DNA from 4 places in the Planococcus notacanthi genome. Region 3 is predicted to be linked to each of the others. Evidence: riboswitches for the same ligand, from Rfam matches in the RefSeq annotation. Region 3 holds a riboswitch; each other region holds the start of a gene.
The links. A riboswitch is a leader RNA that binds a small molecule or an ion and turns the genes downstream of it on or off. The one in region 3 is predicted to bind S-adenosylmethionine.

Region 1: linked by a shared signal. The riboswitch ahead of QMA01_RS09830 (methionine ABC transporter ATP-binding protein) and the one ahead of mtnW (2,3-diketo-5-methylthiopentyl-1-phosphate enolase) in region 3 are both predicted to bind S-adenosylmethionine.
Region 2: linked by a shared signal. The riboswitch ahead of QMA01_RS10590 (methionine ABC transporter ATP-binding protein) and the one ahead of mtnW (2,3-diketo-5-methylthiopentyl-1-phosphate enolase) in region 3 are both predicted to bind S-adenosylmethionine.
Region 4: linked by a shared signal. The riboswitch ahead of sat (sulfate adenylyltransferase) and the one ahead of mtnW (2,3-diketo-5-methylthiopentyl-1-phosphate enolase) in region 3 are both predicted to bind S-adenosylmethionine.

What each region holds. Positions count from the first base shown of each region.
Region 1 is NZ_JASDCQ010000002.1:467,482-475,614, forward strand. Features, by position in the region: gene QMA01_RS09800 (DUF421 domain-containing protein) at 1-498, opposite strand, end outside; gene QMA01_RS09805 (hypothetical protein) at 809-1,030, shown strand; gene QMA01_RS09810 (SEC-C domain-containing protein) at 1,096-2,115, opposite strand; gene lepB (signal peptidase I) at 2,381-2,914, shown strand; gene QMA01_RS09820 (pyridoxal phosphate-dependent aminotransferase) at 2,988-4,151, opposite strand; gene QMA01_RS09825 (carbon-nitrogen family hydrolase) at 4,238-5,026, shown strand; SAM riboswitch class I at 5,078-5,179, shown strand; gene QMA01_RS09830 (methionine ABC transporter ATP-binding protein) at 5,248-6,261, shown strand; gene QMA01_RS09835 (methionine ABC transporter permease) at 6,251-6,922, shown strand; gene QMA01_RS09840 (MetQ/NlpA family ABC transporter substrate-binding protein) at 6,935-7,765, shown strand; gene QMA01_RS09845 (GNAT family N-acetyltransferase) at 7,831-8,133, opposite strand, start outside.
Region 2 is NZ_JASDCQ010000002.1:610,564-618,696, forward strand. Features, by position in the region: gene pepT (peptidase T) at 1-23, opposite strand, end outside; gene QMA01_RS10575 (M20 family metallopeptidase) at 134-1,339, opposite strand; gene QMA01_RS10580 (MetQ/NlpA family ABC transporter substrate-binding protein) at 1,368-2,201, opposite strand; gene QMA01_RS10585 (methionine ABC transporter permease) at 2,242-2,892, opposite strand; gene QMA01_RS10590 (methionine ABC transporter ATP-binding protein) at 2,882-3,913, opposite strand; SAM riboswitch class I at 4,049-4,163, opposite strand; gene QMA01_RS10595 (glycerol-3-phosphate acyltransferase) at 4,288-4,929, opposite strand; SAM riboswitch class I at 5,064-5,180, shown strand; gene QMA01_RS10600 (O-acetylhomoserine aminocarboxypropyltransferase/cysteine synthase family protein) at 5,281-6,573, shown strand; gene metX (homoserine O-acetyltransferase MetX) at 6,586-7,599, shown strand; gene QMA01_RS10610 (helix-turn-helix domain-containing protein) at 7,663-7,893, opposite strand; gene QMA01_RS10615 (DMT family transporter) at 7,998-8,133, shown strand, end outside.
Region 3 is NZ_JASDCQ010000002.1:115,331-123,463, reverse strand. Features, by position in the region: gene QMA01_RS08000 (sugar ABC transporter ATP-binding protein) at 1-3, opposite strand, end outside; gene QMA01_RS07995 (sugar ABC transporter substrate-binding protein) at 68-1,150, opposite strand; gene mtnA (S-methyl-5-thioribose-1-phosphate isomerase) at 1,147-2,208, opposite strand; gene mtnK (S-methyl-5-thioribose kinase) at 2,205-3,395, opposite strand; SAM riboswitch class I at 3,470-3,623, opposite strand; SAM riboswitch class I at 3,867-3,976, shown strand; gene mtnW (2,3-diketo-5-methylthiopentyl-1-phosphate enolase) at 4,052-5,266, shown strand; gene QMA01_RS07975 (2-hydroxy-3-keto-5-methylthiopentenyl-1-phosphate phosphatase) at 5,272-5,937, shown strand; gene QMA01_RS07970 (methylthioribulose 1-phosphate dehydratase) at 5,934-6,548, shown strand; gene QMA01_RS07965 (1,2-dihydroxy-3-keto-5-methylthiopentene dioxygenase) at 6,564-7,100, shown strand; gene QMA01_RS07960 (hypothetical protein) at 7,234-8,133, shown strand, end outside.
Region 4 is NZ_JASDCQ010000004.1:396,176-404,308, forward strand. Features, by position in the region: gene QMA01_RS15225 (SLC13 family permease) at 1-890, opposite strand, end outside; gene sat (sulfate adenylyltransferase) at 909-2,072, opposite strand; SAM riboswitch class I at 2,208-2,314, opposite strand; gene QMA01_RS15235 (NAD(P)-binding protein) at 2,575-3,207, shown strand; gene QMA01_RS15240 (YehS family protein) at 3,242-3,757, opposite strand; gene QMA01_RS15245 (hypothetical protein) at 3,956-4,168, opposite strand; gene QMA01_RS15250 (CarD family transcriptional regulator) at 4,361-4,876, shown strand; gene QMA01_RS15255 (MarR family winged helix-turn-helix transcriptional regulator) at 4,953-5,417, opposite strand; gene QMA01_RS15260 (GH1 family beta-glucosidase) at 5,544-6,974, shown strand; gene QMA01_RS15265 (PTS sugar transporter subunit IIB) at 7,044-7,331, opposite strand; gene QMA01_RS15270 (PTS galactitol transporter subunit IIC) at 7,328-8,133, opposite strand, start outside.

The DNA of each region.
Region 1 (8,133 bases), 350 kb from region 3:
CTTGGAATTGACGTTTTCCAGCGCATTGCCCGGTTCGTTGCTTATGACAGACAGGCTGCCGTCTGTTTCCAAAACGACAGCTGCCACTTTTTCAGTAGAACCTGAGCCGGAATTTCGGATAGCCTGCAAAATTTCAATTTCTTTGATGCGTTCTTTTTTCATAGCGCTTCTTAAAAATTGGCCGTTCAGAAACAATAGGCGTGGCTCCGACTTAATGACGTTGTTGAACCAGTTGGAATGGACCGAAAGAAAAGTGATGACATACTGCAATAGAATCAGTAAAGCGAATGCGGTCAGCCCTTCAAGCAGGCTGATGCTGCTGTCCAGTAGAATAGTGGCCAATGTTGAGCCTAAAGCCACCGCTACGACTAAATCAAAAGCGTTCAATTTAGTCAGCGTGCGTTTACCGGAAATGCGGAGAAAAATGATTAAGCCGATATAAGCAAGGAATCCGACTGTGACGATCCGAATAAAGCTGTCGAGAGTAATTTCGAACATTTTATCCCTTCTTCTGAAAAGGGTTTTGATAATTTTATCCACATGTTGATAAGTTTTATTTATTCTTAAATATCAACAAAATTCAATCATCTTATCCACATAGCACACATTTTTTGTTGGTTTATTGTGTATAAGCATAAAAATATGGAGTTTTTTATGCAAAAATGCAGGATTGTGGACAATTCTGCTGTTACTCGTTATGATTCCCTGTAAGTTATCAACAAACGCCAAAAACCTAAATTGCTGAACTCCTTCCTATTTTGGAAGGGAAGACATACATCACTTGAATTTCAGTTGGGAGTGATTGAGGATGGCATCGGTTTTGAATGTACTTCGCCTTTTGGGTCTGGTGATTTTTGCTGCAGGACTCGGTCTGTCTTTGCTGACGCTGGCCAATTTTGTTTTCGGCTTTACCGACGGTTTATGGCTGCGTATCTACTTCATACGCTTTTATTTATTTTTGGCGGTTTCCGGTATTCTGTTGTACATCCTCATTACATTCCGAAGAAAAGACGATGAAAAAAAGGAGTAGCCGAAGCTACTCCTTTTTGCTGCTTTAGCAGTCATGAAGGAAAAATCCCTCAAGCTGGTTAAAGCTTATTTTTTTGCTAGCAATTCTTCGAAATAAGCTCCGAATTCTTTTGAACGCTTCAAGATTGTGCTTGAAGACACGCCGAATTTTTCGCTTAAATCTTTTGCAGATAGCATAGGGCCTTTGATCAGCTCATGGTCCTGCAGGAATCTCCAATATCCGGCTACAAGAGCTTCCGGTTTTTGGACAGTCGGCTGCTGGCTGACAAGATAGCTGTTCAAGATGCTTGTAACATTGCTGACGGTCTCTTCATCAAAATCCGCCTGCTCAATATGCTTATCCAGTTCTGCCATAACAGAATCGTGTTCAGGAGAAAGCTGAATGCTTTCTTCTACACTTCCAGTTGAATACTTAACGATTTGTTCGACAACTGCTAAGTAGTTGTCACGCAGGTAGCTTTCATCCTGCGAAGCATTTTCAGAAGCGATTTGAGCTTTCAACTGCTCGAAGAACGGTGCGAATTCACCGACAACCGTCAAATAACCGTTGAGGAATAGTACACCTTTTTCTCCCACGCGAGAGTCCGGAAGCAGGATGGCCAATAAGCCTTGCCCGTTTTCCATATCTGTTGGAGGCTGATCGGCCATTTCAAGTGTTTCGTTTGTAAAGACATCGGTGAACTGTGCTTTTTCCGCATCGCCCTTAACATATTGGCCAAGGAACACTTTCACGTCTTTCCAGTCTTCCAGCACTTCTTTGGTCGAAGGACGCTGGGCAAGTTCGATTTGTTTCGCTAAGAATTCTTCCCATAGTTCAGGTTTTTTCATGAACAGGAAGTTTTCGATTACGAAAGCCTGTGCATCGTTTTCAGCCATTGATTGCATCAAGCGTGGCTGCCATTCTTGCTGAAGTTCACGGAATTCTGCAAGTTGTTCCTGGTTTGGATTTTCCGAGAAGAACTGTTGGCGTACTTTGAACAGTTCATCATTCACCAAATCATTGATGGATACAGTTTGCTGTTTTCCGTGACATTTTTTGTATTTTTTGCCGCTGCCACATGGGCATGGATCATTTCTTCCTACCATTCTAATCACCTACATTTTTTATTGAGTGTAACATAAAATTGCGATACGCTCAAAAGTCTGACGATTCAGACGGGAATCGGCCGTATGAAAAAGGGTGTAAGGCTGCTGATGCTGTACCGAATAAGGAGTTGGGCAACAGACAATTCGGACTGGAAAAATCTTAAACACTTTTGGGATTCATTAGGTATTAGAGAATCGAAAGTATGCACAAATTGGCATGCGTATTATAATTAAGAAAGAATAAGCAGGAGCAGGAGGGGACGATGTGTTTGAAGATCCGGTAAAAGAGTTTATTTCCTGGATGCGGGTCATCTTTTTGACTGTGCTTATCGTCTTGGGATCACGGTATTTTCTGTTTGAACCGGTAGCTGTCCATGGAGAATCCATGATGCCCACGTTCGAAGAAAATGACAAAGTCATGCTTTTTAAGATTCATACGATAGAAAATTTTGACATGATCGTCTTCAAAGCACCCAATGGCGTCAATTTCATCAAACGGGTAATCGGTGTTCCAGGAGACCGCATTTCAATGAAAGACGATCAGCTGTATGTGAACGGCACTCCCCAAGCGGAACCTTATTTGGATAAGAACCGGAAAGCGGCGGAGCAAGAAGGATTGATGCAGCTGACTGAAGATTTCCAGGAATTTGTCGTACCTGCCGAATCTTATTATGTATTAGGGGATAACCGCTTAAATAGCATGGATTCCAGGGTTTTGGGTTTTATTTCTAAAGACTCAGTCCTTGGTGAAGTGAAAATCAGGTTGTCGCCTTTCGAGCATATCGGTTTTGTGAAATGAATCAGATGTGGACAATCTTCTCAATTTTTAAAAGGACAGCAGCCCCGTATTGGGACGCTGTCCTTTATGCACTCTAAAATAATTTCAAAGCTTCGATGCGATTGACCGCTTCAATGATGCGGGTTTCATCAACCAGTAATCCGACACGGACAAAACCTTCTCCAACATCGCCGAAACCACTGCCTGCCGCAACTGAAATATCTGCTTTCTCAAGAAGGAAGTCGGCAAATTCCACGCTGGTGAAACCTTCTGGAACCGGCAGCCAGGCAAAGAAAGAGCCTTGTGGTGCTTTGATGTTCCAACCGATCCGCGCGCATTCAGCCACCAGGACGTTGCGGCGTTTTTCATAAAGGCCGACCAATTCATCTACGCATTGCTGGTCGGCATTCAACGCCTCTGCCGCAGCCAATTGGACGGCAGGGAACAAACCGGCGAAAAAATGGTCCTGGATCAAGTTCAAGGCTTCAATCATTTTGGAATTGCCGACAGCAAATCCGATGCGCCAACCTGCCATGTTGTAAGTCTTCGATAAAGTGTACATTTCGATGCCAACTTCTTTAGCCCCTTCAGATTGAAGGAAACTGACCGGTTTTTTTCCGTCAAACCCGACAGCTCCATAAGCGAAATCATGGACAACCGCAATGCTGTTGTCCTTGGCGAATTTGACTGTCTCATCGAAGAATTCTTTAGTCGCTACTGCACCGGTTGGATTGTTCGGGTAGTTCAAATACATCAGTTTGGCACGTGAACGGATGCTTCCAGTCAACTCGGCATAATCCGGCAAATAGCCATTTTCCGGATTCAGCCTCATCAGCTCATACCCGATATCTGCAAGCGGGGCTCCCGACAGGTAATCCGGATAACCGGGATTCGGCAGAAGTAATAGATCATCTGGATCCAACAAAGCCAAGGGCAGCTCAACAAGTCCGATTTTCGTTCCTGCCAAGATTGCCACTTCGAGGTCAGGATCGATATCCACACCATACTCGCGTTTGTAAAAATTCACAGCGGCTTGACGCAGTTCCGCTATGCCGCGAAAAGGTGAATATTTATGCGTTTTTGGATCGGCTGCAGCGGTTTGCAGGGCTTTGATAATATGATCGGGCGTCGGCTGGTCGGGATTGCCTTGGCCAAGATTGATGACATCGCGTCCTTCAGCGATTGCTTTGCTTGTTTTGGCCACCAGTGAAGCGAAAAACTGCGTGGGCAAGTTTTGGAGCCGTTTTGAAAAGTCCATGTGATTCTCCTTATTTTCGAAATAATTGCACTTCTACTTCAAATCTTATAGAGTTGAAGGTAACTTGTCTAGTGGAGGAGAAACGAATGAAAATTGCATGCGTTCAAATGGATATCGCTTTTGGTCAGCCGGAATTGAATTATCGGAAGGTCCTGGATTATTTAACGGAAGCGGCAAGCAATGGAGCGGAGACGATCGTCTTGCCTGAAATGTGGAATACAGGATATGCATTGACCGAACTGGATACATTGGCAGACAGCACAAACCGGACAGTGGAATTGCTCAAAAGTTTTGCGAAAGAGCATAAAGTCAATATTGTGGGTGGCTCTGTTTCGACTGAAAAAAACGGAGGATTCTATAATACGATGTACGTTGTCGACAAAGACGGCGGGCTGGTTTCGGAATACGATAAAGCTCACCGTTTTTGTTTAATGGATGAACATATCCATCTTGAAGAAGGCGATACACTTGGCACATTCGAATTGGATAATCAGACATACGGAGGCGTCATTTGTTACGATATCCGTTTTCCTGAATGGATCCGTGCCCAGGCGCTGAACGGTGCAAAACTTGTATTTGTATCAGCGGAATGGCCCGAAGCGCGGATTGATCATTGGCGCATCTTGTTGCAGGCACGCGCCATCGAAAACCAAATTTTTATTGTCGCCTCGAACCGTATCGGCAGTGATCCAAACAATGAATTCGGCGGCAGCACGATGGTGATCGCTCCCTGGGGAGAAGTTCGTTTGGATATGAAGAAAGAGGAAGGCATTGGTTATGCAGAAATCGATTTGGATGAAGTAGAGGAAGTCCGGAAGCGCATTCCGGTATTCGCCGATCGCCGTGAGCAATTGTACGAAAAATTCAAAAAGTAGATTGACACTCGCTGGGGATGCCTGTAACATAAAATTCAATTAAATAACTTAAACTTATCAAGAGAGACTGAGGGACAGGCCCTGTGACGTCCGGCAACCCCCGATTGGGAAGGTGCCAAATCCAACGGAACCCAATGTTCCGAAAGATAAGTCGAGAAACTAAATTTTTCGATGCTTCTTTCTTGATGAAAGAGGCATCTTTTTATTGGCGGGAGGAAGCTATGATACAGATTGAGAAATTGACGAAAACTTACACAACTAAGCATGGCACCGTCACTGGAGTGGATAATGTTTCATTGGAAATCGGAAAAGGTGAAATTTTCGGCATCGTCGGCTATTCAGGTGCCGGCAAAAGTTCGCTGATCCGTTGCATCAACTTGCTTGAACGGCCGACTTCCGGCAGCGTCACAGTAGATGGCAATGATTTGACCAAACTACACAGTGAAAAATTGAGAAAAGCCCGTTTGAAAATCGGCATGATTTTTCAGCATTTCTACCTGATCAGCCAAAAGACGGTGTACGAAAATATCGCTTTTGCGCTTCGGGCTGCAGGCACTCCATCTAAAAATCTGAAAGGCCGCGTGGAGGAATTGTTGGAAATGGTCGGTTTATCAGATAAACGCGATGTTTATCCAGCTCAATTGAGCGGTGGACAGAAACAGCGTGTCGGCATCGCACGGGCATTAGCCAACAATCCGGCCGTTTTGTTATGTGATGAAGCAACATCGGCACTGGATCCGAATACCACATTGTCCATTTTGCGTTTATTGAAAGACATCAATCTTAAATTGAACATCACAATTGTACTGATTACGCATGAAATGAATGTCGTCAAGGAAATCTGTGACCGCATGGCCGTCATGCAAGGTGGCCGTGTCATTGAAGAAGGTCAGGTCTACGACATTTTTGCAGATCCTCAAAAGGAATTGACTAAGGAATTCATCTCCAGCGTCGTCTCTTTCAATGTTCCGGAACATCTGTTGAGCGAATTTACGGGTACAGTAGTGAAAGTGTTGTTCAAAGGGGGAGTGGCCGGAGAAGGCGTAATTTCCGATATGCTGCAGAATTATCCGGTCAAAGGAAACTTTTTGCATGGAGCAATTGAGTACATTCAGGAAAGGCCGCTTGGCGTTTTTATCATGGAGTTGAAAGGGACTTCTTCTGACGTCATGGATGCATTGAAGTATATGGAAAGCAGATCGGCAATTGTGGAGGTGATTCCGAATGGGCGTTGAATGGGGACGAATTATTGAATTATGGCCCGAAATACAGACTGCTTTTTTTCAGACACTGACAATGATCGGGATTTCCTTGGCAGTGGCTTTGATTGTCGGCCTGCCTTTGGGAATCTTGCTGTTCATTACAGACCGCGGCTTATTTCTTGAAAACCGGCCGGTCAATGCTGTGATTGGTTTTATCGTCAATATTGTACGCTCTATTCCGTTTATCATTTTGTTGGTGGCACTTATTCCACTGACGAAACTTATTACAGGAACAACCATTGGCCCGATTGCGGCGAGTGTGTCCCTATCGGTTGCGGCGATTCCGTTTTTCGCACGTATTGTGGAAAACTCACTGCGTGAAATCGATAAAGGCGTCATTGAGGCAGCGATTGCCGTGGGTGCGACACCATGGATGATCATCAAAGACGTTCTGCTGCCGGAAGCGAAAGCAAGCATTATCCAGGGGGTGACATTGACCATCATCAGCCTGGTCGCCTATTCTGCGATGGCAGGCGTAGTAGGCGGCGGAGGCATTGGAGATTTGGCCATCCGCTTCGGCTATTACCGCTACGATAATACGATCATGATTGTTACTGTTGTCATTTTGATTGTGTTGGTCCAATTGATTCAACAAGCTGGCGACTATACGGCGAAAGCCATCGATAAACGATAAGGGGAGAATGACATGAAAAAATTAGGATTTATTTTAGCAGCAAGCGCATTGGCTTTGGCAGCATGCGGCAGTGGAGAAGAAAGCGGCTCTGAAGGAACTGGAGGAGAAGCTTCGAAGGACATTAAACTAGGGGCTACTGCAGGTCCATACAGCGACATGCTGAGCAAGGCGATTGTGCCTGGACTTGAAGAAAAGGGTTACACAGTGGAATTGGTGGAGTTCAGCGATTACATTCAGCCGAACGTAGCACTCGATGGTGGCGATATTGATGCCAACCTGTTCCAGCACACGATTTACCTGGAAAACTTCGAAAAAGAGAATGGCATGGACCTATCCGCACTGATTACGGTGCCAACAGCGCCTATGGGCCTCTACTCGAACCAATACGATTCTTTGGAAGCAATTGAGGATGGAGCAACCATTGCGATTCCGAACGATCCGGTCAACGGTGCACGTGCTTTGCTGATGCTGCAGGATGAAGGCTTAGTCGAGTTGGATCCGGAAGCTGAAGTGCTGCAGGCGTCCGAAAGAGATGTTATTACAAATGAGAAAAACTTGGAATTTCAGCCGATCGAAGCAGGCCAATTGCCGCGGGCAGTTGATGGTTCTGACTTGGCGGCTGTACCCGGAAACTTTGCAATAGCTGCTGAAATGGATCTATTGGATGCATTGGCACTTGAAAACATGCCGGATCAATATCGCAATGTAGTGGCGGTCAATGCAGAAAATGAAGACAGCGAATTAGCAAAGGATTTAGTGGAAATTGTGGAATCGGCTGAATTTGAAGCAGTCATTGATGAAGAATTTGAAGGATTCGGCAAGCCGGAATGGATGGCTGAATAAAAATTTCGATACAGAAAGCCGCTCCAGCGAAAAAATCTGGAGCGGCTTTTTTATGTTGAACAATGTCAGGAAATGGTCTTGACCATATGATGGAAAGGCTCACCGATAATGGTCCAAGGCTCCGTTATGGAATAGCCCAGGCGTTTGTAGAGGCGGATCGCTCCTTCTTTACCAATATCCACATTCAACGAGAGTTTGCCGCCTCCTTCAGCCAACACGCGTTCTTCTGCGAATTCAAATAGCTTCGAGCCGATTCCTTGCCCCTGGTAGGCTGGATCGACTGAGACAGTATCGATATACCATTCGTCAAGATGGGCTTCCGGTTCAATGGAACGATCATGGCCTTGCTTTTTCAGTTGATCAATTAA
Region 2 (8,133 bases), 500 kb from region 3:
CGTTCGATCAAGGTTTCCAACATGTAAAATTCCTCCTAAATTAAGTGCTAATCATATTTTAGCATGAAGCAGGAAAATGATGAAAACTCTGGACACAAATAAAAAAACGATGCCCCTTCAGGACATCGCTCCATTACTTCTCTTGTTTTGCTTTCACGGCTTCGGCATGTGCAGCTTTCACCTGATCCAGAAGAACAGTTTCTGTCAGAAGGCGATAGCCGGTATGGGCCAAGGCTTTAGCGCCTTTGATCAAAGCTCTGTCACCATCCTCAGATTTAGCGGCTTCACGGAAATCTTCGGTGTGGGCAATCAAACTTTCAGGGCCGATTTTGATGTAGCCATGGGCAGTAGGGACTTCGTAGCTGATATTGCCGGCATCGGTGGAACCAAGGCCGGAAATGCGGGAATCTGCCACCGTCTCGCCTTGTGCTTCGAGTTCGCTGCGGACAACTGCATCCAAAGCAGGGGTGATGACCAAATCACGTACTTCATTCTGGAACCGTTCGATTTTCACGGTCGTACCGGTTGCCAGAGCAGCGCCTTCTGCAATCGCCCGGATCTTGCGGGCTGTATCCGATGTTTTCTTCCAGGAATCTCCGCGGATATAGAAACGGGCAGCTGCGTATTCCGGAATGATGTTCGGTGCATCGCCGCCATGGGTGATGATTCCGTGAACCCGAGCGTCAGATGGCAGTTGTTGGCGCAATGCATTGATGCTGTTGAACAATTGAAGCACTGCATCCAACGCATTGATGCCTTCTTCAGGCGAGCCGGCTGCATGGGCTGGTTTGCCGTAAAAATGGAATTCCAAGGGATCGACTGCAAGAGAAGGGCCTGTGACAGCTGAATTCCCTGAAGGATGGAGCATCAAAGCAACATCAATGCCTTCGAGCAGGCCGTGTTTGACAAAACTGCCTTTGGCGCTGCCGTTTGGCCCGCCTTCCTCTGCAGGAGTTCCAAGAACAACCACACGGCCGCCGGTTGACTCTAAGGTTTCTGCGAGTGCGATAGCCGCAGCAACGCTGGTTGTTCCAATGATATTGTGGCCGCAGGCGTGGCCAATTCCAGGAAGTGCATCATATTCGGCAAGATAAGCAATTGTCGGACCGGGAAGTGTGCTTTCCTTGCTGGCAAAAAAAGCAGTGTAATGCCCGGCGACACTTTTATCGACATTAAATCCAGCGTCTTCAAGCCGTTTAATCAATAACGAACTGGCGAAAATCTCTTGGTTGCCGATTTCCGGGTTTGCGTGGATCGCTTGGCTTGTTTCAATGTAAATCTCGCTCTTGGAATCGATGGACTGGGAAATGGATTGGACTGCTTCCTTGATAAGTGTCATTGGAACTCCTCCTAAGTTAGGTTTTGTTTTATTGGTAATCGACCAGTTCATCAACTGTCACGACAGTCGGAATCTGAGCCCCTTTTGTATGTTCGATGATGAAATCAGCTGTGTCTTCTTGCTGATACAATTCAACGATTTTCAAGTAAGCTTCATTATCGGCATCTTCCGCATTTGCGGCAATCAAGTTGATATAAGGGGTAGCTGTATCACTTTCACCGGCAATCGGATCTTCTGTCGGATTCAAGCCGGCATCAACTGCGACACCATTATTGATGACCGATCCTGCGACATCCGGCAAAGCACGAGGGGTATGGCCGGAAACCATCGGCATGATTTCAATGTTTTTTGGATTGTCGATGATATCTTCTGCTGTTCCGGTAAGGCCGGCATCTTCAGAAAGCGTGATCAATCCCGCTTCATCAAGCAGCAACAGGGCACGGCCCATATTGGTGGCTTCGTTCGGCATTGCGATTTGGGAGCCTTCAGGAATTTCGTCAATCGACTCATATTTATCGGAATACAGGCCCATCGGCGCAATTACCGTAGAACCGATCGGAACAATGTCGATATCGTGTTCTGTGACGAATTCATCAAAGTAAGAAATAGTTTGGAATGCATTCAAATCAAGTTCGCCTTCGGCAAGTGCCAGGTTCGGCGCGACATAATCAGAAAAGGTTTGAATCTCCAAATCGATTCCTTCTTTTTCTGCCTTATCAGCAATGTAATCCCAGATAGTAGTATCGGAACCGCTGATGCCAAGCGTCACTTTCGTGTTTCCTTCTGAACTGCTGTCGTCTCCGCAAGCTGCCAAGACCAAAGCTGAAACTGCCAATAATGCGGATGCTGTAATTTTTTTCATGAGTAATTCCTCCAGTTTTTTTCTAGGTTATTTTTATTTTTTAATTGCGTCTGACAGTTCGTGATAATACATTGCCGAGCGATTGGACGCCTTGTACGAGTACGACGAGAATTGCGACGGTGATGAACATCACAAGCGTATCGAATCGTTGGTAACCGTAAGTGATGGCCAAATCGCCAAGGCCTCCGCCCCCGATAGCGCCTGCCATTGCGGACGCTCCGATCAGGCCGACAATCGCAATGGTCAAGGCCAGAACCAGTGAACTCAAAGCCTCAGGAATGAGGAAGCGGAAAATGATCTGCATCGGCGTGGCTCCCATGGCTTGAGCTGCCTCGATGACCCCTTTATCAACTTCCAACAAGGAGTTTTCGATAAGTCTTGCAATATAAGGTCCTGCGTAAAAGACCAGTGGGACGATGGCGGCTGCAGTTCCGATGGACGTGCCGACGATCAGGCGAGTCAACGGAATGATGGCAACCATCAAGATGATGAATGGAACTGAGCGGAATATGTTGATGACGATATTCAATACTTTGGAAACCGGTTCATTTTCCAGCAGATGGCCTTTGCGGGTGACCACCAGCAGGATGCCAAGCGGGAAGCCGATCAATAGGGAAAAGCCGAATGCCGCGCCGGTCATGTAAATGGTTTCCCATAAAGCTTCTAAAATCTGATCGTAGTTAACGGACATAATCATTGACCTCCTCTATATCAATATTGCTTTTCCGGATAGAGGACAAAGCCAATTGGATTTCGCTAGGTTCGCCGGCAAATTCGACGATCAAGTTGCCATATGGAACACCTTGCAACTCGGTGATGTTGCCGAACAGCACGTTCAAGTCAACTTTAAATTCACGCGAGACACGGGACATGAACGGTTGGCCGACGGAATTTCCTGTAAACTGCAGTCGATAGATCGCGTTATCGCTTTGGGCATTGCGGATTTGCGCAAGCAGGGTTTCCGGAAGTTCATCGTTCATGACAGAACGGACAAACCGTTGGGTGGTCGGCTGCTGCGGATTTGAGAAAATGTCGAAGACGCTGCCTTGTTCGATCACTTTTCCTGCTTCAAGCACAGCCACTTTATCGCAAATTTCCCGGATAACTCCCATCTCATGAGTAATGAGCAGGATGGTGATATTGTATTCTTTATTGATTTTGCGCAATAGGTCCAAAATCGACTTGGTCGTTTGGGGGTCGAGCGCTGATGTTGCCTCATCGCATAACAGAACGGAAGGGTTGGTTGCAAGCGCTCGGGCAATGCCGATGCGTTGCTTTTGTCCGCCTGACAGCTGGTCGGGATATTTTTGTGCCTGATCGGCCAGTCCGACAAAGTCCAGCAGTTGCTTCACTTGTTCATCAATTTCATTTTTCGATGTCTTAGCGAGCAGCAATGGCATCGCGACATTATGGTAAACCGTTTTTGAACTCAACAGATTGAAATGCTGGAAAATCATGCCGATGTCCTTACGGATGGTTCGGATTTCTTTGCTGGATAGAGTGGAAATGTCTTTCCCTTGGATTAAGACGCGTCCTGCAGAAGGACGTTCAAGCAGGTTCACGGTGCGGATCAATGAACTCTTTCCGGCTCCGCTAAAGCCGATGACTCCGTAAATCTCGCCGGTTTCGACGGTCAAATCAATCCCGTTCAAGGCATGGATTTCTTGTTTCCCGGATTGGTAGGTCTTGGCGACGCCTTCGAATTGAATCATGGTGATTGAACCTCCTCATGCTGTAATGGATCTTATTAAATCGACGGTGTCTCACATTCTTCTGAGAAAATGGAAAAGGAGCCCTCTTTTTTCTCATCCATAAGAAAAAAGAGGGCTCCTGTTGAAACCATCTAATTCTCATCTTCCAAATGCTTTAGAGCATCTGCAGGAGTTGGCACAGTTTTTGCTTTTAAACAAATCTGCTGCCGAAACGTCTTAGGGCCTGTCCCTCGGTTTCTCTTGATAAGAAAGTGATGTATGCTATTCGATTCGTGGTTCTTACTTTATGGTGAAATAACAAAAAAGTCAAGGGAATTATTGATATTTATTTCACAATCTTTGAAATGAAGAGAATAATGAGTTTGGAACCGCTTTCAGACTGGTTTTGTTGGTTTCTTTTTGAAAATGGAGGAAACTTTCTTCTCTTCTCCATTTTTTATTCGAATAATATTTTCGCTATGTTTCCATATGGCCATAGCAAATAAGGCACAAGCTGTCAGCAATGGCCATGGTCCGACGGCAGGACCGAAAGCGATAACAAAATAGACTGCGTAAAGGACCAGTACACCAATGACCAAATAATTGGTCGCAAGCGAAACACCGATGAGCAGTGCCAGGCCAACCAGCCCGAGCTTCCAGTCCAGTGCCAGCATGACACCGATCACCGAAGCCGTGCCTTTGCCGCCATTGAAGTTCATATAGAATGGGAAATTATGGCCGAATACGACACCGGCACCTATTATAAATAGAAAAGTCCAAATGATTTCGGGGGAAAAGGCACCCTTTTCCAGCAGAAAACGACAAGCTGCGACAGCGGCAAAGCCTTTAATAATATCGATCAAAGCAACCAGCAAACCGTATTTCCAACCCAGCACGATGGCGGCATTGGAAGCACCGGAATTTTTGACGCCTTCTTTTTTGACATTCACCCCAGATAAAAATTGTGCTGCGAGGGAACCGTGCAAACAACCGATTCCATAGCCTGCGATAAACAACAGCAGAACCCATCCAAGCATATTCATTCCTCCTTCTATACTAGAAGATAACGTTTGGGAAGAAACAAGGTTTCAAAATTTTTTGACTAATAGGGTTGACAAACCTTGTTAAAATTTTTATACTTCTCAACAAGACTAAAAACTAAATTTAATAACTCTTATCAAGAGTGGCGGAGGGATAGGCCCTGTGATGCCCGGCAACCAACAGACGACCATGTCTGGAAAGGTGCTAATTCCTACAGAACCGAACGATAGGTTCTGACAGATGAGAGGAGGTAACTCCGTAATTTACGGCCCTCTTCTTAGCGAAGGGGGCTTTTTGCTGTCCTCTTCGGTGATTTTCATGAATAAAAAAATTAGGGGGAATAGAAAATGACAAACTTAAAACCAGAAACTTTATTGCTGCATGGCGGACAACAGGCGGATCCAACAACAGGATCGAGAGGGGTGCCGATCTACAAAACCACTTCTTATGTGTTTAAAGATACGCAGCATGCACAAGACCTTTTCGGCCTGAAAGACACCGGCAATATCTATTCACGCATCATGAATCCGACAGTTGATGTATTTGAACAGCGCGTGGCGTTATTGGAAGGCGGGACTGCTGCAGTCGCATTATCTTCAGGAATGGCGGCAATTGCGTTCTCCATTTTAAATATTGCTGAAGCAGGAGACGAAATCGTAGCGGACAGCAACCTGTACGGCGGCACTTATAATTTATTCGCCAATACGTTGCCGCGTTACGGCATTAAAACCATATTTGTTGATGCAACCAATCCTGAAAACTTTAGAGCGGCAATCACCGATAAGACAAAAGCGGTATTCGGAGAAATTATCGGCAACCCGAGCCTGAACGTTTTTGATGTAGAGAAAGTAGCGGCAATCGCCCATGAAAACGGGCTTCCCTTATTGATTGACAATACATTTGCTTCACCATATGGCAGCAACCCGATCGAGTTCGGTGCTGATGTGGTCATTCATTCCGCTACAAAATGGATTGGTGGACACGGCACGACCATCGGCGGTGTTGCGGTGGATGCAGGAAAATTCAATTGGGACAATCCACGTTTCCCGAATTACACACAGCCGGATGAAAGCTATCACGGATTGCGTTATGGCATCGATGTACCGGATGCTGCATTTGCGACAAAACTGCGTGTCCAGCTGCTTCGTGACTTCGGTCCTTCATTGAGCCCGGAAAGTGCACATGCCTTGCTCCAAGGACTGGAGACTTTGCACCTGCGTATTCCGAAACACAGCAGCAATGCTCAAATTGTTGCAGACTACTTGAAGCAGCATCCGCAGATCGAATGGGTCAACTTCCTTGGATTTGAAGATCATCCATCACATCAATTGGCTAAAAAATACTTGAAAAATGACGGTTTCGGATCGATTGTCAATTTCGGCATCAAAGGCGGACGGCAGGCGGGCCGCAAAGTAATCGACAGTGTGGCTCTCTGGTCCCATGTTGCGAACGTAGGAGATGCCAAGTCGTTGATCATCCATCCGGCTTCAACTACACATCAGCAGTTAAATGATGAAGAGCTGAAATCGTCGGGTGTAACGGAAGAATTGATCCGCTTATCGGTCGGTTTGGAAAATCCGGAAGATTTAATCGCCGATTTGGAGCAGGCCATTCAGGCCGCAGTTTTGGAAAACGTTTAAGGAGGGATTTGAATGGCGACAGTATCCATTGGCTCATTAACCCTGGATTCAACGAAGACGATAAATCATGTAGAGCTGGCATACGAACGTCATGGAGATGAAAATGCTCCAACTGTGCTGGTCTGCCACGCATTGACGGGCGATCAATATGCAATAGGATCCGAAGAAAACCCGGGATGGTGGGCAGGGTTAATCGGACCAGGCAAGCCGGTGGATACAGATGTTTTTCAAGTGATCACTTTTAACGTGTTGGGAGGCAGCCACGGATCAACAGGCCCATTGTCTATTAATCCAGAAACAGGGCAGCCATACCGTGCTAAGTTCCCGACCCTGACGATACGTGATATGGTTCGCGCAGAATATAATGCGTTAAAGAAACTAGGCATCAATCATCTTGCAGGAGTGTTGGGCGGTTCGCTCGGAGGCATGAAGACCTTGGAGTGGGGAAAATTGTACCCTGAATTTGTGGATGCCATTCTCCCATTGGCTGTTACTCCTTATTACAGCGATTATGGCCTCGCCTTTAACCATATTGGAATTCAAGCTATTGAAAACGATAGGGATTTCAATGAAGGGAATTATGAAAGCTCAGATCAGCTGAAGGGATTTCAAATCGCGCGAATGGCCGGAATGGTCACTTATCGCAGCGGCAGCATGTTCAATCAGCGCTTCGGACGCAGCAAAGCCGGAGAAGAATTCAATGTGCAGTCTTATTTGAATTACCAAGGGAAGAAGCTGGCAGGGCGGTTTGATGCCAATAGCTACCTGTTGCTGCTGAAAGCAATGAACACACACGATATCGGAGAAACCATTCTTGATGTTCCGGTTTATGCTCTATCATTTACGCATGACTTGCTGTATCCGAGTGAATTGCTGGTTCCTTGGCTTGAAGAGCAAAAGGATGCGAGCTGGGAGATCATTGAAACCGATTTTGGCCATGATGGTTTTCTCGTGGAATTTGAAAAATGGGGCGGCTTTATCGAAGAAAAATTAAAAAGCTTATTAGTGCCAGAGCTTACACGCTAAGCGGGATTTGATGAAAAAGCACCTGAGGCGGGAATCCAATCCCACATCAGGTGTTTTTTTTGGTTAATCCTCGTCCTTGATATCCACATCGTCTGGAATCGGCGTGGCTCGCCATTCCTCCAGCGCTTGCTTGGCCTGTTCCAGCTGTTGGAAATGTGTTCCGAACTGAGAGGTGTTGATCATGTACTGCTCCCCATCATGGACTGCGCGAATACGGCCTTCCAATACGTAGCGATTGACTTGTTCTTCAGGCATGGATAAAAATGCGGCAGTTTCCTGGACTGTCATATACATGGGATCTCCTCCTCTTTTCTTTTATTATAATAGAAGAAGACCGCTATCTCAAACCATTGATGCCATGGTATGTTAGAAGAAGAAGTTCAAAAATAGGGGTGTTGATGTTGAATTATATGGCGTATTTATTGGTTTTGCTGGCTGCAATTTTATGGGGAACCACAGGTACAGCCCAGTCTTTTTTTCAAGGAGCAGTCCATCCGCTATCAATCGGCGCTTTTCGTTTAGCAATTGGCGGTT
Region 3 (8,133 bases):
CATAGAAACGCCTCCTTTCTGATAAAAGAGCTGTCCCATCTTTCAGGACAGCTCGAAATGATGAAGATTATTGGCCTTCCAATTCGCGCAATTCATCCGTGTAGCCCTGTTCGCTTACGCCCCAGCCATCTACGTATTCGCTTAACTTATCGGTTGTCACCGTTTCTTCCGGCAAACTTTCCGCTTCAACAAAAACCGGCTCTAAAATCACTTTTTCTTCCGGCTGTTCGCCATTCAACAACTGATATAAGTAACGAACTTGAATGCGTCCGATATCCGTCGGATCCACTGCTGCCGAAGCGAGCCATGGGCTGTTTTCTTTTTGCATCAATTGCAGATCCTCATCGCTCATATCGATGCCGTATACTTTAATGTCTGTACGTCCTGCTTGTTCAATGGCACGGACAGCACCTTTCGCAAACTCATCCCACGCGGCCCATACTGCAGTGATTTCCCCTTCGTTCGGGTATTGTTTCAAAACTGCTTCCATCTGTGATTGCGTATCCAGTGCCGTATTGTTCGTAGCGGCACCGAATGCTGTCACTTCCTTGATGCCGGGGTTGTCGGATAGGAATTTTTCATAAGCTATCTGGCGTCTTTCCATCGGTGCAAAGCCCGCTGTCCATATTTTAACGATATTGGCTTCGCCGTTATTGTCTTCCGCCAGTTTTTCCAAGCTCATCTCGGCCATCTGCTGATCGCCTTGCTCCAAAGAAACCACACCTTCAACATCGATGCCTGCATCAAACGCCACAACCGGAATTCCGGCTTCAAGCGCTTTTTCAACACCTTGGTTCAATGCTTCTTTTGTTCCATGGTCAATCAAAATGCCATCGACACCTTGATTGATGGCTGCATCCAGGTTAGAGGCCATTTTCGCCAAATCCCCTTCAGAAGTGAAAACAGTTGCCTTGCCTCCGAATTTCTCAACCTGTTCTTCCACACCCGCTATGTATTGGGCGCTGAATGTCCCTAAATTGATTTGCATAATCAAGGCAATTTCTTTGCCGGCAAGTGGATGGTCTGAAGCCTCAGCCTTCGTATCTGAAGAAGTTTCTTCTTCGCTGACGTTCCCTTTTGGTTGGCAAGCGGTTAATAAAATACTGATAAATAAAAGTGCGGCAAGCAGCCAAATAGATTGTTTTTTCATCGTGTTTCTCCTTTTCCTGTAAATGCACCAAGCAAGTCAGGGATGTTTTTTTTGTATTCTGCAGTGATGATACCTTTTTCGGTGATGATGGCGGTGATGAGATGTGCCGGCGTCACGTCGAATGCCGGATTAAACACTTTCGTGCCAAGAGGTGCGACCGGCTGTCCGTTCGTATGGGTAATCTCCTCCGGGTTTCGTTCTTCGATCGGAATCACGGTTCCGTCCTCAATCGACAAATCGAATGTTGATGCCGGCGCCGCTACATAAAATGGGATGCTGAAAGCATTGGCCAACAAAGCTAAGTTATACGTCCCGATTTTATTGGCCGTATCGCCGTTGGCTGCAATGCGGTCCGCGCCTACAATGATGGCTTCAATTCCTTTGGCTCCAATGGTGTGCGCCGCCATGCTGTCGGTGATCAATGTGACATCAACCCCTGACTGCTGAAGCTCCCAAGCTGTCAGACGTGCGCCTTGATAAACCGGACGGGTTTCACAGGCAAACACTTCAAACTCACGGCCGCGTTCGCTGCCAAGATGGAATGGCGCTAAAGCCGTACCGTATTTAGCCGTAGCGATTGAACCGGCGTTGCAGATGGTCATGACTTTCGTCTTTCCTTGCAGCAATACCAAAGCGTGTTCACCAATGCTGCGGCAGGACTCTTCGTCTTCTTTATGGATCTTCACAGCTTCCGCAAGCAGCAGCAATTTCGCCTGCTGCACGTTCTCTGCTTCTTGCACCTTGTCTTTCAAGCGGCTGAGTGCCCAGCCGAGGTTAACGGCAGTCGGCCGTGAAGAATTCAGGTACGCCGCATCTTTTTCGACATATTGCTGAAAAGCTTCCAAGGAAACGGCATCGTGCCGCTGTGCTCCTATCGCTAAGCCATATGCAGCCGTGATGCCGATGGCCGGAGCTCCGCGCACCTTCAAGAAGAAAATCGCGTTATATACATCTTCTACCGTTTCAAGCGTTAAATAGTCAATCTCATGCGGCAGTTTCTGCTGATCCAGGATGGTCAGCTGCTCTCCGTCCCATTTGATGGATAACGGAATGCTCATATGCGTGCCTCCTTCAGAATTTCCACCAAGTCTTTGATCGAAGCAGTTTGTTCACGCTTCAGGATTAATTCCCGCCCACTCTGCAATGCCTGCTTCTTGAAGGAAATTCTCTTATCGTTGTCTTCGATGCTGTCCAGGTCTTTGACATGCGCCAGGCCAATCGTCCGGCGGATCAATTCGCAGCCGGCGAAACCGACGGCATCGGCCAGTACTTTGCCGAGGACATATTCAAGATATCCTTCGGTCTCCTTGAACGATTCAACGCTCTGCGTTTGCCACAGTTCCGTGAATGAAGAAGCGAATACTTCCCATGTTTTTTCAATGTGAGCTACGATTTCCTGGCGCTCCTCGCCTTCCCGTGTAATCGTTTGGAAAATCAGGTTGGCCAGAAACAATCCGACATCAAAGCCGATCGGGCCGTAAAAGCCGAACTCCGGGTCAATGACTTTCGTTTCGGCCGGCCCCGCAAAAATACTGCCGGTATGAAGGTCTCCGTGAAGCAGCGCTTCCGCTTCAGTCAAGAAACTCTTCTTCAATTTCGCCACTTCCAGCTGCAGTTTGCGGTCGTTCCAAATCGCTTCTGCTGCTGCCTGCAGCTGTGGTTCGTAATCATTGGTGTCAACATCAAAAAATGGATCGGTAAAAATCAGGTCTTCTGTGATTTTGCATAGTTCCGGATTGGAAAACTCAGCAGCCAAGCGTTTTTTCTCAAAAGGATGCAGCCCATAATCAGAAGTGTGGAACAAAGTCTGTGCCAGGTATTCGCCGATATCCTGTGACAGCCTTGGAAATTGCCGGCCGTTGATCAAGCCTTCCCGCGCAATTTCGAGATGCGATAAATCTTCCATCACCGTTATAGCCAATGCTTCGTCCGTTGCATGGACGGCCGGCACCAAAGACGGCACAAACTCGCCGTGCTTCTTCAGAACATTGGCTTCGATCGTCGCACGCTTCAATGTCAGCGGCCAACTTTCGCCGATGACTTTGGCATATGGCAAAGCCTGCTTGATGATCAGCCTCTTGCCTGTGGCTGCCTCTTCAATTTGAAAAACATAATTTAAATTGCCGTCGCCGATTTCCCGGCACGTCAATTGAGCTTTATGATCAAATGCTTGAATAGTTTTCGCCAATTCGATGGCAGCTTCTTCGGTTAATGATTTATAGGTGGTTGGAGCCGTAAGTGTCATGGTCAATCTCCCTTTCTCTGCAATATAAAAAGCCTCTTTCCAAAAGAAAGAGGCCAGAATAAGAGATCCCATGCCTCTTATCTTTCAGAAAATAAATTTCTGATGGAATTAGCACCGTGCCTTACAGGATATTCATCCTGGCGCCAAAGCGCCCCGTCTCACAACGGTATTACGGTCGGTTGCTGGGCGTCATCGGGCCAAAATCCCTCTGCCAGCTCTTGATAAGAGTACTGCTTGTCGTGCTATTAAGTTCTGAAATGAATCCTATCACGATTCAGAATTGACTGTCAATCACATTTTTTAAATAAAAACAATTTTGCAACAATGCTGTTGACAGATTTCGGTGCGCATGAAATAATCAGAATTACTTTACTCTATTAAAGCAGTTCTACCATTTCGAACGATCATTTCTTTTTACGCTGAGATTCTATAAGTAGGACCAGCCCAAAAAACTTACCCAATTTCATATCTTTCTTATTCAGAGCAGGTGGAGGGACAAGCCCTACGATACCCGGCAACCGGTCCAATGGTGGACACGGTGCTAATTCTTGCAGCCAGAACCGATGGCTGAGAAATAAGAAGTTGTTAAAGCCCTTAACCTCTTCTTATTTGAAGAGGTTTTTTATTTTTTAAAATTGCATGGGAGTGTTGAATACATGAGCATCTTGACTGCTACTTATCAATTATACGGAAAGCCTGGTTCTTTTGAGAAAAAGGCGGAAGGCATCGCTTTGGGTCTGACGATCGGCTCCTGGACCGATTTGCCGCTCCTCGAACAGGAGCAGCTGAAACACCATAAAGGAAACGTCGTTTCCGTTAAGGAATTTGAAGAAATCAACCATCCATTGAAACCCGAACTGGTCAAAGCGGAAGTTGCTGTCGCTTATCCGTCCGCCAATTTCTCTGCTGACCTTCCGGCCATCTTGACCACGGTTTTCGGAAAATTGTCATTGGACGGAGAAGTGAAGTTAGTGGATTTGGATTTCAGCCACGACTTGCTCAGCCATTTTCCCGGCCCACGCTTCGGCATTGAAGAAATCCGCAACACACTTGGCGTAGCCGGACGACCGCTTCTGATGAGCATATTCAAAGGCGTCATCGGCCGCGATCTGGATTTTCTGTCTGCTCAATTGCGTGAACAGGCATTGGGTGGTGTGGACTTGGTCAAAGACGATGAAATTTTATTCGACAATCCACTGACTCCATTTGAAAAACGAATCACCACTGGCAAAGACGTACTGACAAGCGTTTATGAAGAAACAGGCCATCGTACACTTTATGCGGTGAACTTGTCAGGGCGAACTTCCGAACTGAGAGGAAAAGCACGAAAAGCACGTGAACTTGGAGCGGATGCTTTACTGTTCAATGTTCATGCATATGGGCTCGATGTACTGCAGGAACTGGCTGAAGATGATGAAATTGCTTTGCCGCTCATGGCACATCCGGCTTTCAGCGGCGCTTTCACTTCTTCCGCTTTCTATGGTCTCGCTACACCGCTCGCACTCGGGAAATTGATCCGCTATGCAGGAGCTGACTTCTCCCTGTTTCCTTCTCCTTACGGCAGTGTTGCGTTGGAGAAAACAGCGGCCCTTGCGCTCGGCAAAGAACTGACGATAGACAGCCCTCTGAAGCGCAGCTTCCCCGTTCCATCTGCAGGCATCCACCCTGGCCTTGTGCCATTGCTGATGGCTGATTATGGAATCGACAGTGTCATCAATGCCGGCGGCGGTGTCCATGGACATCCCGCTGGTGCAGCTGGCGGCGGACAGGCTTTCAGGCAGGCCATCGATGCGGTCCTGCAGGGGGAAACTCTGCAGGCGGCAGGCAAACAACATCAAGAACTACAAACAGCACTTGAGCTATGGGGGTGAACAAATTGAGTAAACCGATTATTTTTTGCGATTTTGACGGCACCGTTACAGCCAATGACAACATCATCGCCATTATGAAGAAATTTAATCCGCCGGGCTGGGAAACCGTCAAAAACCAGATTCTTGACCAATCCATTTCGATACGTGAGGGTGTTGCGAAGATGTTCTCCCTCCTTCCGGTCGAGGCAAAAGATGACATCATTTCATATGTGCTGGAGCAGGCGGAAATACGCGAAGGCTTCAGCGATTTTGTCGCTTATACAAAGCAACAGCAACTTCCTTTGTACATCGTCAGCGGCGGCATCGATTTCTTTGTTTACCCGCTGCTTGAACCATTTGAACCTTTTGACGGCATCTATTGCAACAGCGCCGATTTTTCAGGAGACACCATCAAACTGGTATTTCCACATGGCTGTGACGAAACCTGTACCAGCCAAGGCTGTGGCTGCTGCAAACCATCCGTCATTCGGGATCTTCTAGGCAGCAGCGCCAAAAGTATCGTCATCGGCGATTCCATAAGTGACTGGGAAGCCGCCAAACAAGCTGATTTTGTCATTGCCCGGGATCTGCTGGCTGAAAAATGCCAGGAAGCGGACATCGATTATAAACCGTTTGAAACTTTCCATGAAGTCATCGCCATTGTGGATGACTATACAGGGGTGAAGTCATGACGGCATTGCACGATAAATGGCTGGAACTGGCCGATGTCAAAGATGAACTGGCTATTCGTGACTGGTTTATGGGAACCAGCGGAAATCTCGCCATCAAAGTGGCGGACGAGCCACTTGAATTTCTGGTTACCGCCAGCGGAAAAGACAAGAAAAAACGCACTGACGAAGACTTCCTTCTTGTGGATGCCGATGGACAGCCGGCTGCCGGGACTCTATTGAAGCCTTCTGCAGAAACTTTGTTGCACTGTGCGATATATGGAAAGACAGGGGCCGGCTGCAGCCTCCACGTCCACACGGTAGCCAATAACGTCATTTCCGAATTATACGGAGATGCCGGAAAAATCGATTTCCAGGGACAGGAATTGATCAAGGCCTTTGGATTATGGGAAGAAGATGCTGTATTGACCATTCCGATCATTCCAAATCACGCCGATATCCCGACGCTTGCCGCAGCCTTTGAACCTTATATCACTGCCGATAAAGGAGCGGTGCTGATCCGCAACCACGGCATCACCGTTTGGGGAAAAGACGGCTTTGAAGCAAAGAAGCTGCTTGAAGCCAGCGAATTTTTATTTCAATACCAATTAGCGTTACAACTACAGTTAAAATAAGAGAGGAAGATTTAAATGGCGATCATTAAAATTCAAGGAACAAACGAAACAATCGAGGCACAAAACGAAGTAGCGGCATTTCTGGAGCAGCAGGAAGTCGTTTATGAACATTGGGACAACACTAAATTGCCGGAGAACCTGCGCGAAAAATTTGATTTGAGCGATGCTGACAAAGACGAAATCCTTCAGGCATTCAAAACAGAAATCGATGACATCTCCGAGCGCCGCGGCTACCAGGCAGCGGATATCATTTCCCTGTCTGACTCTAATCCGAAATTGGATGAGCTCTTGAAAAACTTCCAGCGCAAGCATATTCACACAGATGACGAAGTCCGTTACATCGTCAGCGGACACGGCGTCTTCATCATCCAAGGAAAAGACGAACGTTTTTTTGAAGTTCACTTGACGCCAGGCGACTTAATCTCGGTTCCTGAAAACATCACCCATTACTTTACACTTGCTGACGACCGCAAAGTCGTAGCTATCCGTATTTTTGTAACGACTGAAGGATGGGTACCGGTTTACCAGGAAGAAGGCAGTGTACAAAGCTAATAATTTTTCAAAAAGACTCGAGTAATCGAGTCTTTTTTATTTTGAAAAACAGGTAATTTTTTTCTATTTTTAATGTTTTTTAAGCTATAATGTCTTTTGAGTTATATTTTGTAAATAGAAATGAGTGATATGAATGAAGAAAACCCTTCTATCTATAACAGCAATTATTATTCTGCTTTTGCTGCCCGTTCTTGTCTGGTTCTTTAAAGAAGAAAAAATAGTAAACATAGCCATACTCGATAAAACAGTTCCGACTGAAAGCTACCGGGAACATAAAGGACTGACCTGGCTGTTGAATCACCATCGCTATGTAACAGAATCCCAGGAGCCCTATCAGGCAGAGTCCGATTATTACGGCTTTGTTCCGGATGAACAAGCGGAAAGATATACAACCCGTGAGTTGCCTCAAGATCTATCTGGAACGGACTTGATTTATTTAGCGGATTCTTATGGAGTCTATGAAGAAGATCTTCCTTGGCAGTCTGCAGAGAAAAAGCCGGGCACTTCATCCATGCTTTCCGGTGGGCTTGAAATGGCTGAATGGCAAACCATCAAAAAGCAGGTGCAGTCCCAAGGCACGGACTTGGTTGTAGAATTCAATACCTTCGCCTCCCCAACTACGGAAGAAGTCACCCAGGACATGAACGAATTCCTGGGATTGGAATGGAGCGGCTGGAGTGGGCGCCACTTCGCGGATCTCCATTCTACTGACGGCGAAGTACCTCAATGGATTATTGAGAACTATGAAAGAAATAATGGAGAATGGAATTTTGAAGGGGCCGGATTTGTCTTGGTCAATGATGCTGAAGGTGAAATCGTGGTCCTTTCTGAAGATGCCGGAGAAGTCGGTACTGACGGGCTTCGCCTTGCCTTCACTGAACAAGGTACAGCTCAATTCGAGTTGAAGAAAAGCCCTTCTTTTGATTATTGGTTTGATATCAACCAAGCGCAGTCAGGCACCGAGGTCTTAGCAGACTACCAATGGAACCTGGAAACTAAAGGCAGCGACAAATTGAAAGCAGCAGATATTCCG
Region 4 (8,133 bases), on a different contig from region 3:
TTTGTACCCGTCTTTAAGGTCAGACCTTTTCTTTTTTGGAGATCTGCGATGGTGGCAATGAGCCCGGTAAAGATTAAGCGGTCTCCAGACTGGATGACCGTTTTGGAGCTGACCGACGAAATCCGTGTCTGATTCCGGATGATTTCTATCAAGTACAATCCCTTTAAATCACGTAATTTAGCTTCTTCCACTGTTTGGTTGATATGTGGAAAGGTTTCTTCCACCACCATTTCAGCAATGTATTTCCGGGAATCTTCAGCCACCTGTTGGCTGAATCCTTTATTCTCGGGCAAAAGCATATTGCCGATGGTGAATAGATAGATCAAGCCGACAATAGTGATGGGGATGCCGACAATCGCCAATTGGAACAGTGAAAATCCAGGAAGCCCATAATCGATCAGCATACCGTGGACTACCAGATTCGTTGAAGTTCCCATCAGCGTGATGGTCCCTCCTAAAATCGTTACATACGACAAAGGAATTAAAACCTTTGATGGTGCAATGTTCCTTTCTTCACACCATTTCTTCAATAATGGGGTCAGTGTCACGACAATCGGCGTGTTATTCAAAAAAGCAGAGATTAACGGAAGCGGCAGAAAAATACGGAACAGTGAACCTTTCAGGCTTTTGCCCTTGTTCAGCCAGCCAATCATCATCTGGTCGATTAGGCCATGCTTTTGTACAGTCCCGACTACGATGAACAATAAGGCGATGGTCAGCATTCCCGGATTGGAAAAGCCGCGCAACGCTTCTTCTGTCGTTAAAATTCCAGACAGCAGCAAAACCACCAATGCCGAAAACACAATCATATCTGGGCGGGCAATTTCAAAAAGGAGCGCACTGACCATAGCGATGATGACAATTAGCACAAAAACCATTGAGACTGACATGGGCAACCATCCTTCAATTTAGTTACTTGTTACGGTCTCCCGCAAGCCTTTAATAAGTACATCGGCTACTTCCGGACGGGAAAACTGTTTTGGCGGTTTTTCTCCGTTGCGAAGCAATTCGCGCACTTTCGTACCGCTTAAATGGACGTGGTTTTCTGCAGTGTGCGGGCACGTTTTGGCTGTTGCCATGTTCTCACATGCATTGCAGTAGAACGAATGCTCAAATTTAAAGATTTGGATGCCCAGTTCTTCTTCAAACTGGCTGATGAACTCCTGTGCTTCGTATGTGCCGTAATAGTCACCGACCCCTGCATGGTCGCGGCCGACGATAAAATGCGTGCAGCCGTAGTTTTTGCGGACAATGGCATGAAGAACCGCTTCTTTTGGCCCTGCATAACGCATTGCTGCTGGATAGATCGCGAGGCGTGCTCTATCTGCCGGATAGTAATGCTTTAAAATGACCTGGTAACTTTCCATCCGGACTGCCGCTGAAATGTCATCTGATTTCGTTTCACCGACTAACGGGTTCAACAACAAGCCGTCGACTACTTCAAGTGCTGCTTTCTGAATATATTCATGTGCACGGTGCACGGGGTTGCGCGTTTGGAAACCGACAATCGTCTTCCAGCCAAGTTCCTGGAACAACTGGCGTGTTTCAACTGGGTCCAAGTGGAATTCCTCGAATTCGCTGTGGTCTGGTCGATTCAATAAAGTAATCGGACCAGCTAGGTAAACATCGCCGCGTTCGTATAATTTCTTCACACCGGCGTGTGCTTCTTCTGTTGTTCCGTAAATTTTCTGTGCTTCCAATTGCTTGTCATATGCGTACTTTTCCGTCAGTTCGATTGTTCCGTAAATGACGCCGTCTTCGCCTTTCAAAGCAATTTCATCCCCGACCTGATAGCTGTCCGCTTCTTCTGCCGTAACCGATAGCGTAATTGGAACACTCCAAACCGTTCCATTGCTGAGACGGGATGTATGTACCACACTTTCATAATCTTTTTGGCCGAGGAAGCCGGTCAATGGGCTGAAGCCGCCGATTCCGATCAATTCCAAATCCGAGATTGCCCAATCCGAAATGAATAAAGAAGGAAGCGACTCTGCATTTTTCAATGCCTTTTCTCTTTCACTGCCCGTCACCTGTCTGTTTACCAAATCTCCACCGTGTGCTTTGCTTGTCATTTCATTACCTCCAAGGTTAGTTTTATGTAGTGCCGTCTATTTCAAAAACGTTCTGAAACCAAATCTCCAAGGCGTTCGGACAAAAAGAAAAGGACCCTCTTCGACAAGAAGAAGGTCCGAAAAAACAAAACGATCTTCTTATCTTCTAGGCTATTGAAAGCCTATTGGAGTTAGCACCGTTTCCTTAAAGGAGGGTTGCTGAGACATCAAAGGGCCAATCCCTCCGTCTCTCTTGATAAGAACGCATATTCAATTTTCATTTGAATTGTTTGAAATATTTGATTTCACAAAGTATATAATAGACTATTCCTAGTGTCAAACTATGTTTTAAGTTTTTTATTTTTTTCTATACAGAAAAGTTAGTCTATCAACAGGTGATGGATAAAAAATATTTTTCTAATGAAAAAATGAGATCTGAATTACCAGGATGAATTGAATAGCGGCCACAAAACGCATAGAGATTATTTTTGGTAATATTAAAAGAGTTGAGGAGGCGGAGAAGATGACGGTGATTCCGATCATGATTGAAATGAAAGGAAAAAAAGTGATTGTGGTAGGTGGAGGACGCATCGCGAAGCGCAAGCTGAGTGGTTTGATAGATAGTGGAGCAGAGCTGTTGGTCATCAGTCCGGTGGCCGATCCTGCCATAATCGCTTGGGATGATGAAGGTAAAATTCTCTGGAAGCAGAAATGTTTCGAGCCAGCGGATGCCGAAGAGGCTTTCATGATGATCATCGCCACCGATGATCCGGCTACAAACGCAGAGTCCAGAAAAGCTGCACCTTCCAATTGCCTAGTGAACGCCTCTGATGAAGCGGAGGCTGGCAATATCCATTTCCCTGCTCATGTCAAAAGGGGAAAATTGAGCATCGCAGTTTCTACAAACGGCGCCAGCCCGATGCTTGCAAAGAAAATCAAGCAAGATCTGAAGTCTCAGTTTGATGAAAGTTATGAACAATACCTAGATTTTCTTTTTGAAGCAAGGCAGCTTCTCAAGAAAACAACAATTTCAAAAAACGCAAAAGAAGAATACCTCCGTGGCTTTCTGGATGAATCCTTTTTACAAGTTGCGTCACAAGAAGCGTCACTCCGGGAATTGCGGCTTTTGATGAATAATAAAAAGGACTTGGAATAATTCATTCCAAGTCCTTTTGAGCTGATAAAGAGCGTTAACTTCTGTACTTGATCGCCAAGCCTTTCAAGAAATTGCGCGCATAGCGGTCTCCGCATTCTTTATAGTTTTTATGTCCCACTTTTCGCAGCAATGCACCCAGCTCGCCTCTTGTCACCGTGACGCCTGCCAAATCCCAAATCTCCAGCATGTCCTCACTGTTCAGCTGCAAAGCGATTTTCACTTTCTTCAAAAGCAAGTTGTTGGAACGCTCGTTTGTCGATTCCGGGAATTCAGGTTGCCCTGGTTTCGGCTCCTGACGGCCTCTCTTGAAAATGATGAAGCCATTCAAAAACGATTCAAACAGATGGTCATCCGCTCGGATGTAGTCATCGTTATCTTGTTCGGCCCAAATGCTGTCATCCTCTTCTTCGCTTTCAGGTGTTTTCGTCAGCACTTTCAGCACTTCGTCCTTGCTCAAATCAATGCCGCCCAATTTAAAAATCTCGACCATATCGTTATTTTTTATATCCAGTGCATAACGCAATCTGATCAATAAATCATTATTATCCATTTTCTTTGCCTCCTGTTGATTTCCAGTAATGAATGCTTATCCACTATAAAGAGAAACTTCAATCAGTGGGGGTTTTCTTCATCCCCCACTGATTGTTAGTTGATTCACTGACCGTAAAGCGGGATAAATCCATCCCTAATAATAGCACATAATTCACAGTTCATCAGGCTTCCGGAAAGACAGCAAAAAAAGACAGCTTTATATCGCTGTCTCTTGATTTTCTTTATTTTTAATGTCTTTTAATTGCTTTACTTTATCCTGTAGAACCGTAATAATTTCCAGGGATTCAGGGTCATTTAATGATTCATCATAAAAAAACTGCAGGTCCCGTTCAATATCCGCAAACCGTTCATTATAATGCCTCAGTTTTTCCGCAATGATCAATTGCTTCGCTTCTTCTACACTCTTCATTTTATTGTGACCTCCGCTTTGATGACCAACTAACCTATTCTTTTCTAGTTTCCCTTTTCTAAACCTTTTTAACCCTTTATTTTTGTCTTTTCTGTGTCTATAGATACATCCAATTAAATTGTCAACCTAGTTTACAATTTAGGTTTTTTATGTTATGATGAATTTAGTTGAGATAAGTTGAGGAGGAAAAAAATGTTCACTATTGGAGATCACATCATTTATTCCGCCCATGGTTTATGTAGAATTGACGATATTCAGGACGTAACCGTTTCTGGCGTCACCAAGCAGTATTACAAATTGCATCCTTTGGAGAATACCCGAGTGACCATCAGTACACCAGTCGACAACGAAAAAGTTGTCATGCTGAAACTTCTTCAAAAAGAAGAAGCCCTTGAAATCATTGAAACGTTCAAGCAGCCTGGAGGCGAGTGGACCAACCATCCAAACTCCCGCTTAAAGAAATATTCTGAAGTTATCAATACGGGAGAACGCATGGAAATTGCGAGAGTCGTCAACACGCTGATGCGCAAGAAGTTCGAAACGCAACTAGAGAAAAAGACGCTCTATGAACGCGATTATAAACTTTTAAACAATACCCAAATCATTCTTTTCAAAGAACTGGCACGTGCGCTTGGCACCAGTTTTGAGGAAATCAATAAACAAATCAATGACATGATCAAGGAAGATGAACCTCTTCCGGTCGTGTAATAACTGCTTTTCACTATACAAGAACGCCCTGCTTCATCAACCGATTGATGAAGCAGGGCGTTCTTCGAATTTTCGGCTAAATACCCCAATCGGATTTCAAAATGTCCTTGAGGATTTCCATGTGATCGGGGCCGATTTTCTCAGCGACTTTATTTTCCAACTGAACTTTTAGCGCTTCGTTTTTCTCGTAGCATTCTTCCCCAAAAGCCGTCAGCCGGATACACTTTTCTTTTTTATTATTTTCCACATTCCTTACTTCCACTAATCCTTTAGAAGCTAAATTTTTAATGAACTTATGGATCGCCTGCCTGGAAATATCCACATTTTTCGTAACGTAGGCAATGGTGGGCTGTTTTTTATAAATGCGTGCCATAATGTACCATTCAGAATTGGAAATATGGAATTCGCTATTATCATTCCATGCCTTCTCCGAAATTCTCCGCGTTGTTATATGGCGTTCGCTTATCAAATCGATCAAATTCAACTTCTGTAATTCCGCGTCCGGGGCCAAACAGTTCACTCCTATCATCTTCTTCGCCATTTAATATACCGATTCCATCTGGCGAAGTCAATTTGTAGAAATACTTACAAGTTTGCGGAAAGTGGTCTGGTTCCCCTCCCTCCTGTTATACTCTGAATAATAGCTGAAGATGGAGGTTTTTAAGTTATGCAAAACAAGGACATTCCACGGAAATTTCCACATGACTTTTTATTCGGTGCAGCTTCTGCTTCCTATCAAGTAGAAGGCGCCGCCAACGAAGATGGTAAAGGGCCGACCAATTGGGACGTCTTTTCCAAAATTCCCGGCAAAACATTCGAAGGCACCAACGGCGACATCGCCGTCGACCATTATCATCGCTACAAAGAAGATATCCGTTTGATGGCAGAGATGGGTCTGGAGTCATACCGCTTCTCCGTTTCATGGGCACGTATTTTGCCGGACGGTGACGGCAGTATTAATGAAAAAGGGCTGAAATTTTATAATAACCTAATCGATGAATGCCTGAAATACGGCATCGTTCCGTTTGTCACGCTGTATCATTGGGATTTGCCGCTGGCACTTGAAAAAGATGGCGGCTGGACCAATAAGCGGACAGCAGAAGCTTTCGTCAAATACGCAGATATCTGTTTCCGATCGTTCGGTGACCGCGTCAAGCATTGGATCACTTTCAACGAAACCGTTATGTTCTGTGGATTGGGCTATTTGAAAGGCGCCCACCCACCAGGCATTCAGAACGATGTAAAGAAATACTTTCAGGCGACCCATCATGTTTTCTATGCACACGCCAAGGCAGTGGAAACCTATAAATCGCTCAAGCAATACGGTGAAATCGGAATCACCCACGTCTTTCTTCCGGCTTATAGCGTCGACGACACCGAAGAAAACTCGAGAGCCGCCGAGCATGCCAATGCCTATGAGACCCACTGGTATTACGATCCGATTTTAAAAGGCGAATATCCTCCGTATGTTGTGAAGCACCTGGAGGAAAAAGGCTGGACGCCCGATTGGACTGGCGAAGAGCTGGACACTTTGAAAAGAAACGCTGACCACAATGATTTTATCGGACTCAATTACTACCAGCCCATCCGTGTAGAAAAAAATCATGAAGCCGTTTCTTCTATCGAACATTCACGGGAGACTTCTACGTTGGTTCCTGGCAGTCCTTCTTTCGATGGCTTTTACCGAACTGTCAAAATGGACGATAAAACTTATACCAAATGGGGCTGGGAAATCTCGCCACAAGGGTTTCTGGATGGACTCCATATGCTGAAAGCGCGCTATGGGGACGTCAAGATGTATGTTACAGAAAACGGTTTGGGTGATGAAGACCCGATCATCGCCGGTGAAATTGTCGACATTCCGCGAATCAAATACATTGAAGAACATCTAAAAGTCATCAAAAAAGCCATAAGCCAAGGCATTAACCTGAAAGGTTATTACGCCTGGTCTGCCATTGATCTGTTAAGCTGGCTCAATGGCTATAAAAAGCAGTACGGCTTTATCTACGTCGACCACAAAAATGGATTAAACCGCAAGAAAAAGCTGTCATTCCATTGGTATAGGCAAATAATTGAGACACGTGGAGAAGAGCTTTAGTACCCTTAATACAATCAGCCAGTTGCGAGATTCACTACACGCCACTGGCTGATTGTATTTTTTTACAAGCTACTCACGTTTGATCTCAGCCATTACTTTCTCGTACATGCTCTCTATTCCGATGCCAGTCAACAACGGCACCCCATCGATCACTTTTTCTTTTATATTATTTGGCACCAACGTGGTGGACAGCACGACATCGTATTCATCAATCCTGTTTATCTCGTCACTGACTTTTGATTGGTAAATCTTCACATCCTGGCTCAAGTTATTGTCTTTCAACCACTGTTCCACTTTTCCTTTAACCACAGTCGAAGTGGCGATGCCTGTTCCGCACATGATCAATAGCTTTTTCACTTAACTTCCTCCCCTTCTGCGACTGCTTCCGTCCGTTTCTGTCGCTTTGGTTTGATTTTATTTTGGTAAATCAATCCGAATAAGATTAGCAGCCCCAGCCCGATCATGCCATACCAGCTAAGGATTTTAGGTATCCAAACAAAGATGAAGGTGGTCCAAACCGCTCCATCAATCAATGAGGAAATACTGGTATTCTCGCCCATTTCAAAATTCGATGCAATGGCTGCTTCTGTAAATAAGGGTGCAATCCACGTAGCGATATAAAAACCAATTCCGATGTAAATGGAACCTCCGATAACGGTACGGATAATATTGCCTCTGAAAATCGGCACCATTAAACAAATCAAGAATGGAATTGAAGCCAAATCAGCAAAAGGCAAAACAGAATTTCCAGGCAGCAGAACAGCCATAAAAATCGTAATTGGGATAATCAGCAACGCGGAGGATAAAACCGCCGGATGCCCAATTGCCAAAGCGCTGTCCATGCCGATATAGAGATCTCTTCCGGGGAAGCGTTTCTTAACAAATTCGCCTGCAGCTTCCGAAACCGGAATCAAGCCCTCCATCAACAAAGCGACCATACGCGGAAGGAGAACCATAACGGCACCGGTCTGAATGGACAGCTGCAGAATACCCGGGATGTCATAGCCGGCCAGTATCCCGATCAGAATTCCGATCAACACACCAATGATGGTTGAGTCTCCGAGAATCCCGAGTCTTTTTTGAATGGATTCCGGATCGGCTTCCAATTTGTTGAAACCGGGAATCCTATCAAAAATCCAATTCATCGGCATGGCAACAA